DNA from 2 places in the Bacillus sp. JJ1562 genome. Region 1 is predicted to be linked to the other one. Evidence: riboswitches for the same ligand, from Rfam matches in the RefSeq annotation. Region 1 holds a riboswitch; the other holds the start of a gene.
The links. A riboswitch is a leader RNA that binds a small molecule or an ion and turns the genes downstream of it on or off. The one in region 1 is predicted to bind S-adenosylmethionine.

Region 2: linked by a shared signal. The riboswitch ahead of V7097_RS00630 (sugar ABC transporter substrate-binding protein) and the one ahead of V7097_RS05505 (YezD family protein) in region 1 are both predicted to bind S-adenosylmethionine.

The regions. Positions count from the first base shown of each region.
Region 1 is NZ_JBALOQ010000008.1:1,087-7,365, reverse strand. Features, by position in the region: gene V7097_RS05520 (alpha/beta fold hydrolase) at 1-178, opposite strand, end outside; gene V7097_RS05515 (LLM class flavin-dependent oxidoreductase) at 306-1,691, opposite strand; gene ssuE (NADPH-dependent FMN reductase) at 1,712-2,272, opposite strand; gene V7097_RS05505 (YezD family protein) at 2,460-2,630, opposite strand; SAM riboswitch class I at 2,766-2,866, opposite strand; gene V7097_RS05500 (hypothetical protein) at 3,115-3,270, shown strand; gene V7097_RS05495 (DUF5381 family protein) at 3,391-3,885, opposite strand; gene V7097_RS26000 (DUF6429 family protein) at 3,901-4,011, opposite strand; gene V7097_RS05490 (choice-of-anchor I family protein) at 4,281-6,002, shown strand; partial or broken gene brnQ (branched-chain amino acid transport system II carrier protein) at 6,121-6,279, opposite strand, start outside.
Region 2 is NZ_JBALOQ010000002.1:117,357-121,532, forward strand. Features, by position in the region: gene V7097_RS00620 (CarD family transcriptional regulator) at 1-287, shown strand, start outside; gene V7097_RS00625 (lipoate--protein ligase family protein) at 407-1,234, shown strand; SAM riboswitch class I at 1,511-1,666, shown strand; gene V7097_RS00630 (sugar ABC transporter substrate-binding protein) at 1,823-2,899, shown strand; gene V7097_RS00635 (sugar ABC transporter ATP-binding protein) at 2,943-4,176, shown strand, end outside.

The DNA of each region.
Region 1 (6,279 bases):
TTGGATCAATCACGATCACCCGATTCGTTTTTGAAAAATATTCAATTTGTTTCGAAAAAACCTCAGTAGTGAATGTAAAACCAGGGATGAAAACAATGGGTTCCCCTTCCCCAACATCCTGAACAAATAATTCGACCCCTGAATCGACTTCAATATATTTCCCATCAATCAAACTCATCATAATTCCCCCTTCATATAGCTTTTACACACTATATTCACCTTTTAATCTCTAAATTCCTCCAAAAAAAAAGAGATAAATAGAAAAGCCTCCGTTGATTCCGAAGGCTTTTCTAGTTTTAACCACGTTATTTTACTGTTAGTGCTGCAGTTTTTGAGTATTGCTTTCCAGGATGATGGGCAGGCAATTGGCTTCCTTGGCCAAATAGGCTATCTCTTAATGTGTCACCTTCATATTCTTTTCGCATTAGCCCTCTTTCTTGTAATACCGGCACAATAAGCTCTACGAAATCTTTAAAAGTTCCAGGAGTGATCGCGTAGGCAATGTTAAATCCATCTACTCCAGTCTCTTTCACCCAACTCTCCAAATCATCTGCAACCTGTTCTGGGCTTCCAACAGTTACAGGACCCAATCCTCCAATACCGGTATATTTTTTAATTTCATCGATCGTCCAATTTTTATCAGAATCAATTCTTGTAAAGTTTTCGACGGTTGATTGAATCGCATCATTTTTTACAAATTTTAGATTTTCATGTGGGCCATATTCTGAAAAATCGATTCCAGTCCAGCCTCCAAGAAGAGCCAGTGCTCCTTCATAGCTTACATGTTTTTGATATTCATTGAACTTTTCATATGCTTCTTCTTCAGTTCGCCCAACGATCGGAGTAATACAAGAAAGGATTTTTAATTCCTCTGGTGCCCTGCCAGCTTTTTTAGCCTCTTCACGCAGTTTCTTTACTGAATGTTTAGCCACGTTCTTAGTCGGTGCACCAATGAAGATTAATTCTGCATTTTTACCAGCGAAAGTCCGGCCCTTTGCGGAAGTTCCTGCTTGGTAAAGTACCGGCGTTCTTTGTGGGGACGGCTCACATAAATGTGCACCTGGAACTTTATAATACTTTCCTTCATGGTTGATGTCATGAACCTTACTTGGGTCTGCGAAAATCCGATTTTCTTTGTCTAGTAAAACAGCATCATCCTCCCAGCTACCTTCCCATAATTTATAGCACACTTGTAAATATTCTTCGGCAATGTCATAGCGCTCATCATGTTTAATTTGGTCTTCCAAGCCCATATTAACAGCGGCGCTTTTCAAGTAAGAAGTAACAATATTCCAGCCTACACGCCCCTTTGTAATATGATCCAGTGTAGACATCCTGCGAGCAAATGTATAAGGATGCTCATGTGTGACCGATGCAGTAACCCCGAAGCCTAAATGCTTTGTCACCGCAGACATTAATGGCACGATAAGTGATGGATCATTAACTGGCGTTTGAGCACCTTGACGGATAGCGGCATCTCTAGATCCTTGATACACATCATATGGCCCCAGTACATCTGCTAAGAAAATAGCATCGAATCTCCCCTTTTCTAATAGCTTCGCAAGCTCTATCCAATACTCACTATCTTTATAGCGATGGGATTGATCCTCTGGATGTGTCCACAAGCCAGGAGATTGATGCCCAACACAGTTCATATCAAATGCATTTAAATAAATTCTTTTCTTTGTCATAGTAATTAGCTCCTCTTTAATTAGTTTTTTAAAGCAAAATCTTTTTTCTGATTAACTGCTTCAATAAAGTAATAAAGCTCCTTTTTCAGTCTTTCTAAAACATTCACATCGATAATAGGGTTTACTACTTGTGTTTTATCGATTTGACAATCTTGGAAGTAAACTCCCTGTAAGCTTTGCCCTTTTAATGCAGCCAATAAAGGTTTGAGGCTGAAGTCAATCGCAAGTAGATGTGCTGGGCTTCCGCCTGTCATGATTGGTAAAACGGTTTTTCTTGCTAACACATCTTGGGGAAGCAAATCTATTACAGCTTTCAGAACTCCAGTGTACGCTGCCTTGTAAACCGGGGACCCTACAATCACTCCTTCTGCCCCTTGGATGAGTAACGTTAGATTTTTAAGGGCTGGACTATCAAAATTCAGATTAAATATGTCATCAGAAGGAATATCTCTTACGGATACATGCGTGACGGAAAACCCCTCATGTTTAAGCTTCTTTCCAGCGTATTGTAGAACCAAATCCGTTCTAGAACTTTCGGAAGGACTTCCTGATAAAATTACGATTTCACTCAATTTGATCATCCTTTCTGGTATTCTTGTAAATTTTTAAATCCATTTGTTAAGATCTCAGATGCTTTTTCCTAGAGGTCATTTGGAAACTTTCAACTCCCTTTCATAGAAAAAAGTGAATAAAAAAGGCATCTTTATCCAAAACGTCATGAATGAACGCTTTGAAAATAAAGATGCCTTTAGTCGTCTAATCGGCAAATTATTTAGTGTTTTGAGTAGATATGGGTTTTTGCAATGAAAAACGCTTCTTTTCTGTCGCATCAATTTGAGTGATTTCCCCATTGTGAACGGTAATCACAATAGAACCAAATTCAAGGTTCTCCAAGGTTGACAAAATATGTTTCACCTTTGATTCATCTAGCTTTGCCATTGTAATCCCCCTTTGTTAAAGGTTTGTATCAAATTATTGCCACTGGTTGACCAGTATGGCAATTTGATTATTTTGCCAAAATAAAAACCCTCTTCTAATAAGAAGAGGGCATACACGAATAGTTCAAGTACACTCTTCTTATCTTTCAAGCTTTACGCTTGCTGGAATTGGCACAGTACAATATGTCTGTTGCCGAGGTATCAACGGGCCAGTCCCTCCACCTCTCTGGATAAGAATAAATTGGTAATTAAGTTGTTGTTTGTTGTTATTAAATTACACTCAAAATTACTATCTGTCAATTACTTTATCAAAAAATTTTCAAAAAAGGGAACTTTTAGTCATTTAGTCATAGTGCAGACAAAATAGAACCAGTCAGTCCATATAATCAACTCCTTTGTAAAGATTGTAGTGAAAACTTAATTCAATGATGACAAGCATTGGAGCATAAGATAAAAAACACTTTTAATTGAAGGAGGTTTGTATGATGGATATTTTAGCGAAAATCAACTGTAAATTAAAAGGACATGTTTTTGAAGAAATAAAGAAGAGACCAGATGGATGGGGATATATTGCGACTTGGTTTATATGTGATCGATGTGGACATGAAAAAGTAGTCACGGAACGAGAGGATGACATTTAATTCAAATCATCATCCAACGGATTAGATTACATTACCTCAAAAAATAGAGCCAGACCCCATAAATTTAATACTTATGGGGTCTGGCCAATATACAGGGGACACTGTAACTGTCCCAATGTCCTATTTTCGCTTTCTTTTTTCCCAGTTGTTTTTTAGCTCGGGATTTGCGTGTGGGATGACATATGTTTCGATTACATGGTTTACAGGTTTTTCGTTTACTAGGTTGTATGTAGAAAGTTTTACTTTTTTATTATTTAGGGTTTGAACCATAATATATTTTAACGAAGCCCCACCCCAATAGATATCTTTAATTTCCCTGATTGGAATAGTTTTGTTTCCACCTTTGAATTTCCCATCTTCAACCGTGAATAAAGCCTTACCGCTCAGTAAAGCGGATAAAACCTTTAGTAGTATGCTTCCGCAAAAGAATGTACCGATAATACCAATGATGATTCCAAAAAAGCCTCTCAAAATACTTGTATTAGGTACAATGTAAAAGAGGATAAATAGAGAAGCAACGGTCATTAACCCACTAATAAAAACCATACAACCTGCCCATAGTGGCAGAAAGACCACTTCAACCCTATCATTCGTTATTTTTATATTATTTTCCATGCGTAAGCTCCTTTATTATTCCTCTAGGTACTTCTCTACCAAAGCTTTCGCTACTCTAATACCAGCCTCAGTAAAATAAATAGATTTAGATCGGATACTGCCACGAATAAAATCCTCATCATCTATTAATATTATAATGTTACCCTATCTGGCAAAGCTAGAGTGGATAAGCCCATTTTCGGAACAATCGAACCATTTTACAAGCAAAAGGGTTATTTTTAATTTTTTGAAATTTCTATGTTATTCCACTCAATTTTTCCCTTACAATCTTTTAACAAGGAATCTAATTATTCTTTACAATTACACAATACTGTTGAAATATTGCTAGGGTATCATCTTTATATCTGTCCAATCATTTTGGATTTTGATAGAAAATGAAATGTGGAGGCAATAAGATGAAGAATCATACAAAGCTTAAAATGTTCAGTAAAGTTCTTTTAGCTGGGTTTTTACTAGGTTCAGTAAGCCCAATAACGGGTAATCATGCACATGCAAAAATGGACATTCCGAATCCAGATGGGGTTAACAAAATTGCAGGCTATAGCATGGGTTATTCCAATGAAGATGGCGGCGTTGCTGAAATTGTTAAATATAATTCTGCCAATCAAAAGTTTTACGCTATTAATGGTCAGGGACAAACTATTGATATTGTCAGCCTTAAAGATTTAACCTCTACAGAAACAGTGCAAGAACTACAAAAAGAAAAATCTATTAATATTGCAGACGTCGTGAACTCCGATACTTTTGCATACGGAGACTTAACCAGCATCGATATTAATAGCTCAAAAGATATAATTGTTGCCGCCGTTCAAGATGCGGATTATACAAAGAACGGTAAAATTGTTGTCATGAATCCTGAGGGTGAAATTCAAAAAACGTTTGACGCAGGTGTTCAACCTGACATGGTTAAAATAACATCTAATGGAAAGTACATTTTATCAGCGAACGAAGGGGAACCACGTGAAGGTCTACAGGGGGATGACCCTGAAGGATCGATTACGATTGTTGAAACGACATCTGGAAAAGTTACACACCTTACTTTTGATGATACAAGTGTAATTGATGATGATGTTCATATTCGTAATAATGGTAAAAAAGAAGATGCTAGTAAGGATTTTGAACCTGAATACATTGCTGTTTCAAAAGATGGTAAAAAGGCATATGTATCCCTACAAGAGAATAATGCAATTGCTACAATTGATATCAAAAAAGGCAAAGTGTTATCTGTTAAATCACTTGGTTATAAAGACCACTCCGTGGCAGGAAATGAATTGGATGCAGCAAGAAACGGTGAGATAGACATTGAAAGACTTCCGATTTTAGGAGCTTACATGCCAGACGGGATTGAACATGTAACCATCCGTGGTGTCGATTATCTCATTACGGCTAACGAAGGGGATGCAACAGAGTGGCCTGAGGATGACTCCGATTTTATTAATGTTGCTGATTTTGAAGATGTTAAGGATTCAATTACACTTAACACAAGTTTGTTTAAAGGTATGACAGCAGAGGATGCACAAGCTGCATTCGATAGAATGAAAAGTTCTAAGGATTACAAAAAACTTGAAGTACTAACTGATCGAGGTAATGATGCCATCTATACTTTAGGAGGACGTTCTTTCTCTATTTGGAAGGCTGATACAATGGAACTTGTCTACGACAGTGGTAGTGATTTTGAAACGATTACAGCAGAACGTCTTCCAGAAGTATTTAACTGGTCTAACGACGATGATGAATTAGATAAGCGCAGTGCAAAAAAGGGACCTGAGCCTGAAGATGTGAAAGTTGGCATGATCGGCAATCAAGTATATGCATTTGTAGGACTTGAGAGAATTGGCGGAGTAATGACATATAACATTACCGATCCACAGAATCCACAGTTTGCAGACTATATAAATAGTAGAGATTTTTCGCAATTTCAAGCGATAGCTGGCGATGTATCACCTGAAGGACTTGAATTTATTCCACATAATGAAAGTCCTACTGGAAATCCACTCGTTTTAGTTGGTAACGAAGTAAGCGGGACTGTTTCTGTTAATGAAATCCAAATAAAGCAAGGGAAACTTGGCAAAACACATCCTGTAAAGAATAACAATCACGAAAACAAACTTAAATAACAATTTATCTAGTACGACAATATTAGTAGTCATAAAACCTAAAACACACGTCGCCTATCACTTTGGGAAGAGGGACGTGTGTTTTAATTTCATAAACCTTTATTTACGAGAAAGCTACTTAATTAGCAACCGAATGCTCTTTAGCTTTCTCCTTTTCTTTAAATCTTCCAATCATTGCGCCGCCGACGAATCCTATTATTGCTGGAATTAACCATGCGAACCCATTACTGCTCAATGGAATCATCCCAATTATACGAGATAAAAATGGTATATTTAC
Region 2 (4,176 bases), on a different contig from region 1:
ATGAGCGTAACAGAAACTATTCTGATATTGTTTCATCGGGTGATAGAAGAGAAATTTCAAATATAATTAATACATTGATGTGTAAAAAATACGAACTTGAAATGGCTGATAAGAAAATAAGTGAACATGATCGAAAACTTCTTCTTCATAATCAAAAAATATTGTTCAAAGAGTTAGCCATAACGTTGGAGACAACAGTTGATGCAATATCGAAAAAGGTAAATACAATGATTAGTCAGAAAATGAGTAAATCCTCACCCCTTGAAATTGCGAAATTTATTAACTAACAAACTGGGCTATAATGGCTCTTTTTTTGATTTCTATATTTTAATTTACAGTGCATTTTTAAGAACAGTTTCCGAGTTGTGTTATAATAAAGTCCTATTACATAATAGGAGTATGCCGTATGACCGAAAGTCTTTTACACCAGCCGAGCTGGCGGATTATTGATCAATCTAGTCTAGGCTATCAATTTGATGCGTTACAATCGTTTGCGATAGATGACACACTTTGTGCGTTTGTGGGTAAAGGCGAATCACCAGCCACAGCGCGATCTTGGGTTCACCACCAGACCATTGTGCTTGGGATTCAGGATACGAAATTGCCTTTTCTTGAGGAAGGGATAGAGCTCCTCGAATCAATGGGCTATCGTGTGATCGTACGAAATTCGGGTGGGCTAGCAGTGGTGCTTGATGAAGGAGTACTAAACATTTCGCTAATTTTTCCTGAAACGGAAAAAGGAATTGATATCAATCGTGGCTACGATACAATGCTTGAGCTGATTCGAAAAATGTTTGAAGGCTATGAAGTTGATATCGTGGCACGCGAAGTTGTCGGATCGTATTGTCCTGGCAGCTATGATTTAAGTATAGATGGAAAAAAATTTGCGGGGATATCCCAACGCCGCCTTCGTAACGGAGTGGCTGTGCAAATTTATCTAGGTGTGACCGGAAGTGGTTCTGAACGAGCAGAAATAATCAGAAGATTTTACGAGATGGGGCTACAGGGGGCTGAAACGAAATTTGTCTACCCGGATGTGAAGCCGGAAACGATGGCTTCCTTGACAGAATTGATCGACCCTAACCTCACTGTACAAACCGTCATGCTACTATTACTTCAAACATTAAAAAAAGAAAGTGAGCACATCTTCGCTTCACAGCTTTCGGCAGAAGAAATGCCATTATTTGAACAAAACTTTTTACGAGTACTTAATCGGAATGAGAAGGCATTATAAAGGATCCAGGGGGGACGGTTCTCCTGGTTCCTTTTTTTTATGGGGGAACTTGGAGGGGGAGCGCGTAATTGCGCATGAATCATCCGGAAATGCGTTTTAAATAAGATAATTGCTTCATAGTCAATTGCATTTGCATCCTCGTACAAAAGGTATCTTACAACTTTTAAAAACTTTTCCATTATTAAAATATTTTTTATAATAAAAATATTGAATTTTGTTTTTTTGCGTGGTATGATTCTCGTCAAGTAAGTTAAATGAATATGATTGCTGTACTTTCTCTTATCAAGAGTAGGCGGAGGGATTTGGCCCGATGACGCCCAGCAACCGACCGTAATTCCATTGTGAAATGGGGCGAATTTTTTCGCCGGGTATTGACCCGCAAGGCACGGTGCTAATTCCAACAGAAGGATGATTCTTTCTGGTAGATAAGAGGTGCGAAGACTTTTGTATGCTTCAAGCCTCTTTCTGATAAGAAAGAGGCTTTTTAATTTTTTAAAAAAACCTCAAATAACAGGAGTGTGATGACTTCCAGCTTGAGTAGACAGATGTGAAAAATAAGATTACATACAAAATAGGGGGAGAAAAACAATGAAACTAACAAAACTATTATTTACTACATTATTAATTATCGCAGTATTAGTTGGCTGCCAACCGAAAGTAGCAGATGAAACAGCAAAAACTGATGGCGAAGAAGTAAAGAATTCAGATCATCCATTAGCAAACAAAAAAATCGCGTTAATCATGCAACAAAACTTAGGAACTTTTTCAGCGCAATATATTGAGGGTGTTGAAGAACAAGTGAAAAAGTTCGCAGGAGAAACAACCGTTTTTACATCTGAAGGAGACCTCGCTAAAATGGCGTCAAACGTTGATGCAGCAGTAAACCAAGGCTTTGATGCGATTTTAATTGACCATGGAACAAAGGAAGCTCTTCAAAGCTCTGTACAAAAAGCGGTCGACAAAGGAATCCCAGTCGTTGTGTTTGATGCAGAAGTGGAAGTTGACGGTGTAACTGTTCTTGAGCAAGGCGACCAGCAAATGGCACAAATGACCCTTGAAAAATTAGCGGAAGACGCTGGTGGTGAAGCAAATATCGTTAAAATTTGGGTTGCGGGCTTCGCGCCAATGGAGAGACGTCAGCTGGCATACCAAGAGTTTCTTGATAGCAACGATGGCATTAAAGAAATCGCAACATTTGGTGCAGCAACAGCAAACACTGCTCTTGATACACAAGCACAAATGGAAGCTCTATTAAAGCAGTATCCTGAGGAAGGTCAAATTACAGCGGTTTGGGCAGCATGGGATGAATTTGCGAAAGGTGCTGTTCGTGCCATCGAACAAGCAGGTCGTACAGATATTAAGGTTTACGGAATTGACATGAGTGATGAGGATTTACAAATGATTCAAGCAGATAACAGCCCATGGGTTGCGTCTGCAGCGGTTGATCCAAAAGATATCGGACGCATCCAAGTTCGTTTTGCCTATCAAAAACTAAACGGTAATGAAACACCTGAACGCGTAAAATTAGAGCCAGTTTTCGTAACAAAGGATGCACTTCCAGCGGAAAAAATCACAACTGCGGAGCTTGACCAGTACATTGAAGGCTGGGGTAAAAGCGAACAGGGCTACACAGACGAGTTGAAAAAGCTTGAGGCTGGTGAGTAAAAAAGAGGACCGCCCGTGGTCCTCTGTAAAGGAGGATATGTAGATGCCTTTACTTGAAATGAAGGAAATGACAAAAAGCTTTGGAAAGGTGATTGCTCTTGAGCAGGCTTCTTTTGAACTTGAAAGTGGTGAGGTTCATGCCTTACTTGGTGCAAATGGAGCAGGCAAAAGCACGCTGATGAAAATTCTATCGGGTGCTTACGAGCTTGACACAGGAGTAATTACCCTCGAAGGAGAGCCAATTGACATTCGTTCTCCGAAGGATGCGAAAACATACGGTATCCACTGTGTCTATCAAGAGGTTGACACTGTGATTGTACCGCAGCTTACCGTTGCCGAGAATATTTTACTTGATACTTTTTCGACCGAGAAAGGCTTGTTCATCAATAAAAGTAAGCTTCGAGAAAAAGCAGCCTCGATCTTAAAACTATTGAATGTAACGGATATTCCGATGACAAAGAAAGCGTTGGAACTGTCCCTTGCTGAAAAACAATTAGTGCTAATCGCCAGAGCTCTTGCTCATGAAGCAAAGGTAATCATTTTTGACGAACCAACTGCGCCTTTATCGATAGAGGAAACAAAGTACCTTTTTGATATTGTAAAAACGTTAAAGGAAAAGGGAGTCGGCTGTATTTTTATCTCACATCGCCTTCCTGAAGTGTTTGAAATCTGTGATCGGTTAACGATTATGCGCGATGGGAAGACGATTACCACTTTTTCCACAAAAGAGGTTACACAGAAAACCGTTGTCGAAACGATGCTTGGAAATTCCTATACGGAACAATCCGTGAAACGGAAGGCAGTGAGAGGGGACCTTCTTTTAGAGGTGAATGGGCTTGATGACGGGGAAAAGCTAAACGATGTAGCGTTTACTGTTTCAGAAGGAGAAATCGTTGGGGTTGTTGGATTGGTTGGTGCCGGGAAAACAGAGCTTGCGAAAACATTATTTGGCCTCCGTTCCTACGAACGTGGTGAAGTGAAAGTAAAGGGTAAATCGCTTCGTTTTACCCATTCACAGCAGGCCATTGAAGCAGGTTTGGCACTCATTTCAGAGGAGCGTCGTAAGGAAGGCTTGTTCATTCACGAGTCAATCTCTACGAATCTATCCTTTGCCAATTTGAAAAAATTCTCACCGTTTTTAGTAATGAATCGGAAGGCTGAAAAAAGCTATGCCAGCTCCATCATTGAGCTGCTGGGGATTAAGGCGAATGACACGGAAGTTTTGGCTGAGCATTTAAGCGGAGGAAACCAACAAAAAGTTGCGATTGGTAAATGGG